One region of the Enterobacter sichuanensis genome, then DNA from elsewhere that is predicted to be linked to it. Evidence: riboswitches for the same ligand, from Rfam matches in the RefSeq annotation. Region 1 holds a riboswitch; the other holds the start of a gene.

Region 1 (3,128 bases):
GACAAAGCGGAAGAATGAGATGCCGCGCATACCAAGCTGGGCGGCAATCTGACGCTGTTCGCCGGGAATGTTCTCCAGCGCCTGCAAAAAGAGGCGTGTCGCCATCGGCATATTGAAAAACACGTGCGCCAGCAAAATGCCTTTCAGCCCGTAAGGCGAGAAGGTCCATTCAAGACCAAGCAGGCCGCACAGAGAGGCCAGCCAGCCCTGGCGGCCGTAAACGCTCAGAATGCCAAAAACGGCCACCAGCACGGGCAGGATCAGGGTCATGGCGCACAGGCGCAGCAGGGCCTGCCTGCCGGGGAAACGCCTGCGATAGAGCGCGCGCGCAAGAAAAATGGCCGGAATGACCGACAGCAGGGCAGACAGAAACGCCTGCCAGAATGAAAAACGGATGACGTGCCAGAGATAGCTGTCGTGCCAGAGCGCGAGCAGGTCGCTCTCTGGCGCGTTAAACCACAACGCAAGAAAGGCACCCAGACTGACCGCCACCATGACTATGGCGGCGAGCAGCCCGGGCAGTAACCAGCCGGGAATTAACGGCTGACGGCGCGTTGCCATTCACTTACCCATGCTGCACGCTGCGCGGCGACCTGCTGCGGCGTAAATTCCAGCGAGGTTTTTGGTTTGGTCAGCTGCTCGAACCCTGCTGGTAGCGCAACATTCGTGACGGGATACATCCAGTTTCCTGCCGGAATGGCGTTCTGGAAGGCGGGTGATACCATAAATTTCAGGAATTTTTCTGCCAGCTCCGGCTGTTTGCTGGCGGCGGTACGTGCGGCCACTTCCACCTGCAGATAATGCCCTTCAGCAAAATCAGCAGCGGCATAGTTATCTTTCTTCTCGGCGATAATGTGGTAAGCCGGAGAGGTGGTGTAGCTCAACACCAGGTCGCTTTCGCCTTTCAGGAACAGGCCATAGGCTTCGCTCCAGCCTTTGGTCACCGTCACGGTTTTGGCGGCCAGCTTCTGCCACGCCTGGGGCGCTTTGTCCCCGTAGACTTTTTGCATCCACAGCAGCAGGCCCAGACCCGGCGTACTGGTGCGTGGGTCTTCATAAATTACACGCCATTTCTGGTCGCTTTCCACCAGCTCTTTCAGGCTCTTCGGCGGGTTTTTCAGCTTGTTTTTGTCATAGACAAAAGCAAAGTAGCCGTAGTCGAACGGCACAAAGGTGTCGTTTTTCCAGCCGCCAGGCACGTTAACGGCTTCTGCCGCTACGCCGCTTTTGGCAAAGAGTTTGGTTTGCGAGGCGGCCTCCAGCAGGTTGTTATCGAGCCCGAGTACCACATCCGCTTTGCTGTTTTTTCCTTCCATACGCAGACGGTTGAGCAGTGAGACGCCGTCCTCCAGCGCCACGAACTTCAGTTCGCAGTTACAGTCCGCTTCAAAGGCTTTTTTGACGACCGGGCCTGGGCCCCAGTCGGCAGAGAAAGAGTCGTAGGTGTAGACCGTCAGAACGGGCTTAGCTAAAGCAGGCAGCGCAAACAGCGCCAGCAGGGGAAGAACTTTTTTTAACACTTTGCACCTCAGGGTTGAGTGGCAAAGGATTTTGAGCGACAGCCTCAAATCCCTTCGCCGGCGTTATCCGGATCAGGTTCGACGGGTATTATCTCAGCGCACATCAGTGATGCAGCACCCCGTTGAGAACGGCGGTATTGTAATGATTTGGTGAATATTACGAAAGCGTTATGGTTCCGGCGGGGCAAACCAGGCCGATTTGAAATCGAACCAGCCCAGGGTATTCATCCGCAGGCCTCGCATACTGCGTTGTCCCTGGATCATCAGCCAGTGGTGGATCAAGGGAACGATCGCCTGTTCAGCCAGCAGCTGCTGGCACCATACGGCAAGATTCATCTCGCCCGCACGCCACCGGGCGGCATCCTGTTGCCAGTCACGGTCGATGCAGTGCTGGATCAGCGGGACTTCATAAAGGTGCGAGAATAATGAAAAATCGAGCGGCAGGGTGAAGTTGGCGCTGTTCAGCCAGATATCACTGGTTATCTCCCCCTGGTGCCATTCGTGATAATCCACTTCCCTGATCTCCAGCTTAACCCCTTCCGCTGCCAGTAGTCTGGTCATGATCCTGGCGATAAAACGATGCTCCACATGTTCGCGGTAGTAGGTCAGTGAGATGGACTCCAGCCCAGCAGGTTTGTCGGCGTGCGCCGGGCGGGCATGGTGCCAGCGCGGTAGCAGGCCGTACGCCGGGAACCAGTAGGTCTGATACTGCTCTTCCGCATGGTAGATCAGGTTGGAAGGGGACAGTATATGGCTGATCCACTTACGGACGGCCGGGTTGGCCCCGCGGTGGGTGCGGCTGTCGAACAGCAGATAGTAGCATCCCTCCTCCAGGCGACTCTCCACGGCCTTTTCTCCCGTGGTGGGACCTTCCAGCGTCAGGCCGGCGCTCAGCTCTTCATTCAGATCCGGCAATACCCACACATTCACTTCGTCGATCAGCGCCCGATAGCCAAAGTAGTCATCAAACGCGCGGATTTTCAGCTGGTTGTTATTATTACGGGAGACGGCGTAGGGCCCGGTACCTATCGGCAGGCTGGCAAAATTGTTCATCGATTCCCACTCGCCGGGCAAAATCATTGACGGCACATAGCCCAGCAGCCAGGGGAGCCACTGGTCCTGCTGTGAAAGCTCAATATCCAGCGTCCATGCCGTTGGCGAGTGGACGCGCGAAATATGCGAGTAGAGCGGCAGCGTACGGGCGCGTTCCAGAGAGGTGATGACGTCGTGCATTTCCAGCTCGCGGCCATGATGAAAGTGGATGCCAGGGCGTAAAAAAAAGCGCCAGTGAAGCGGGGAAAGTTGCTGCCAGTGGTGAGCGATATCTGCTTCCAGTTCCCCATTTTCCTCATTTATCCGCGTCAGGCCGCTGAAGATTTGTCGGGCCATGTGGGTTTCTGAGCGGCGCAAGGCCGTGCCGGGCAACAGGTTTTTCATCGGGCGATAGTAGAGGACCCGCAGGATGTGACGGCCCTGGCGGAAACTGCGTCCGAGATGGGAAACCAGCATCTGGCGCACCGCGGCTTTATCGCCCACCAACTGCACCAGCTGGTCAATTCGGTCCTGCTCCAGCAGGTCTTCGGCGCGCTGCTGCTGCAACGCCAGCCC
Region 2 (3,128 bases), 480 kb from region 1:
TCAATGGTTTGCGTGGCGGCGTAGTCGCGTACCTCCTGGCTGATTTTCATCGAGCAGAATTTCGGTCCGCACATGGAGCAGAAGTGCGCGACTTTGCCCGATTCCTGCGGCAGGGTCTCGTCGTGATAGGCGCGGGCGGTGAACGGGTCCAGCGCCAGGTTGAACTGATCTTCCCAGCGGAATTCAAAGCGTGCCTTCGACATGGCGTTATCGCGGATTTGCGCGCCGGGATGGCCTTTCGCCAGGTCCGCAGCGTGGGCGGCGATTTTGTAGGTAATCAGCCCCTGCTTCACGTCCTCTTTGTTAGGCAGGCCGAGGTGCTCTTTCGGCGTCACATAGCAGAGCATGGCGCAACCGAACCAGCCGATCATCGCCGCCCCAATCCCGGATGTGAAGTGGTCATAGCCTGGCGCAATATCGGTGGTCAACGGCCCCAGGGTGTAGAATGGCGCTTCGTGGCAGTGCTCCAGCTCTTCGGTCATATTGCGGCGGATCATCTGCATCGGCACATGTCCCGGGCCTTCAATCATCACCTGCACGTCATACTCCCAGGCGATTTTGGTCAGCTCGCCCAGGGTATGCAGCTCGGCAAACTGCGCTTCGTCGTTGGCGTCGCGAATGGAGCCCGGACGCAGGCCATCCCCCAGCGACAGGGAGACATCGTACGCGGCGCAGATTTCGCAGATCTCGCGGAAGTGTTCGTAGAGGAAGTTCTCTTTATGGTGCGACAGGCACCATTTGGCCATGATGGAGCCGCCGCGTGAGACAATACCGGTCAGACGTTTCGCCGTCATCGGCACGTAGCGCAGCAGTACGCCCGCGTGAATGGTGAAGTAATCTACGCCCTGTTCAGCCTGCTCCAGCAGCGTGTCGCGGAAGGCTTCCCAGGTGAGGTCTTCGGCAATGCCGTTGACCTTCTCCAGGGCCTGGTAGACGGGCACCGTTCCGATAGGAACCGGGCTGTTACGCAGGATCCACTCGCGGGTTTCGTGAATATAGCGCCCGGTTGAGAGATCCATGACCGTGTCCGCACCCCAGCGCGTTGACCAGACGAGCTTTTCCACCTCTTCTTCGATGGAAGAGGTGACGGCCGAGTTACCGATATTGGCGTTAACCTTCACCAGGAAATTGCGGCCGATAATCATCGGCTCAGATTCCGGGTGGTTGATGTTGGCGGGGATAATCGCACGGCCTGCGGCCACCTCATCACGCACAAACTCCGGCGTGATGTTCTCCGGCAGGCGAGCGCCAAAGCCTTCGCCCGGATGCTGATGGCGGAGCACTTCGCTGCGGATGCGCTCGCGCCCCATGTTTTCACGGATAGCGATAAACTCCATCTCCGGCGTGATAATACCCTGGCGCGCATAGTGCAACTGGGTCACACGTTTGCCCGCTTTCGCCCGTTTCGGCGTCAGCAGTCCGGCGAAGCGCAGCTCGTCAAGACCGTCGTCGGCCAGACGCGCTTTGGTGTAAGCCGAACTGCGATCAGACAGCGCTTCGCAGTCATTACGTTCATCAATCCATGGCTGGCGCAGTTTCGCCAGACCCTGCTGCACGTTAATGGCAACAGCAGGATCGCCGTACGGGCCGGAGGTGTCATACACCGGCACAGCTTCGTTGTCTTCATACTGCGGGTTATCTTTGCTGCCGCCGATAAGCGTCGGGCTCAGCTGGATTTCACGCATCGGGACGCGGATATCCGCCCGGGAGCCGGAAATGTAGATGCGTTTTGAGTTCGGGAAAGCAGTGCCTTCCAGGGTATCAATAAAGTGTTGGGCCTGTGCGCGCTGTTCGCGGCGGGTCAGTTTTGCAGTAGACATAGCTCATTCCAAAAGTGAAGGACATGGCTTGTCAGACGACGGATGAAGCAAGAGAGGATCGCCCAGGGGGCGATACAACAGCAGTGTGACTCTTGTTCCCTTCGCAGGTATTAACCTGATCAGGTTCCGCGGATCCCGAATTAACGGTCTCAGCCCGGCTTTCGCTCTGGGCACTCCGACAAGAAAAATCCCCCTCGTGAGAGGGGCGAATGGTTGTAAATTACTCGTTAACGATTAAGAACTCAAGCAGGGCGCACGATGTTATCTTCGGGGCTGGCATCAAGGACGAGGCTAATCAGCTTATCTTCCAGCGTGAATCGCTCTTCCAGCGCTTCGCCAAGGTCGGAAAGCGCCTGCTGGAACTCAAGATAGTTATCGTGATCGATGGCGTTCTCAAGCGTGGAATCGTAGTAATCCATGATCTGTTGGGTGTTGGCTTCCAGCAGCGGATAGAGTTTGCTGGCCGCTAAATACGGTGTTGTCCCTTCCATTTCGCGGATAATGCGTTCATAAATATTGAAATGGCCGTCGGACAGATAGTCGACCAGGCTCTGACAAAAATCATCCAGCGCTTTTTCATTCAACCGCATAAACGATTCTTTGCCAGGCTTAATACCGACCAGATTGTAATAAGCCACGAGTAGATGCTTGCGCACATGTAGCCAGCGATCCACCAGTTTGTTACTTCCTCTAACGCGCTCAGTCAGGCTTTCCAGCTGGTTTAACATGGTCGACTCCGCAAAGTGTAGGATTGAATCTGCTCATCCAGAATGTAACCACAATGCTAACAACATGTCAGTGAAGCGAAGGTAGTGCAATAGATATGGATCGTATTATTGAAAAATCAGATCTCGGTTGGTGGATCGTCAGTCACGAACAAAAATTATGGCTTCCTGACGGGGAGATCCCTTATGGCGCAGCAGAGAGGTTCGATCTTGTGGGCCAGCCGGCGCTGAAGATCGGCGAATGGCAGGGAGATGCGGTGTGGTTGATCCAACAACCCCGTCGTCAGGACATGGGATCGGTTCGACAGGTGTTGGATCTGGACGTGGGCCTGTTCCAGCTGGCGGGGCGTGGTGTACAGCTGGCGGAGTTTTACCGCTCGCATAAATACTGCGGCTACTGCGGTCACACTATGCACCCGAGCAAAACCGAGTGGGCGATGCTCTGCAGCCACTGCCGCGAACGCTACTACCCACAAATTGCGCCGTGCATTATCGTCGCTATCCGCCGGGAGGATTCTATCTTGCTGGCCCAGCATACCCGTCATCGCAACGGCATTCACACCGTGCTGGCTGGTTTCGTTGA

What was found. Region 1 has a riboswitch for thiamine pyrophosphate ahead of thiB (thiamine ABC transporter substrate binding subunit). Riboswitches for the same ligand answer to the same signal wherever they lie in the genome.
Region 2: it holds a riboswitch for thiamine pyrophosphate, as region 1 does, so the genes downstream of both, thiC (phosphomethylpyrimidine synthase ThiC) here and thiB (thiamine ABC transporter substrate binding subunit) in region 1, are expected to answer to the same signal.

Annotation. Positions count from the first base shown of each region.
Region 1 is NZ_CP027986.1:713,659-716,786, forward strand. It holds gene thiP (thiamine/thiamine pyrophosphate ABC transporter permease ThiP) at 1-561, opposite strand, end outside; gene thiB (thiamine ABC transporter substrate binding subunit) at 537-1,520, opposite strand; TPP riboswitch at 1,552-1,652, opposite strand; gene sgrR (HTH-type transcriptional regulator SgrR) at 1,689-3,128, opposite strand, start outside.
Region 2 is NZ_CP027986.1:234,879-238,006, forward strand. It holds gene thiC (phosphomethylpyrimidine synthase ThiC) at 1-1,820, opposite strand, end outside; TPP riboswitch at 1,900-2,008, opposite strand; gene C1N69_RS01115 (Rsd/AlgQ family anti-sigma factor) at 2,063-2,548, opposite strand; gene nudC (NAD(+) diphosphatase) at 2,644-3,128, shown strand, end outside.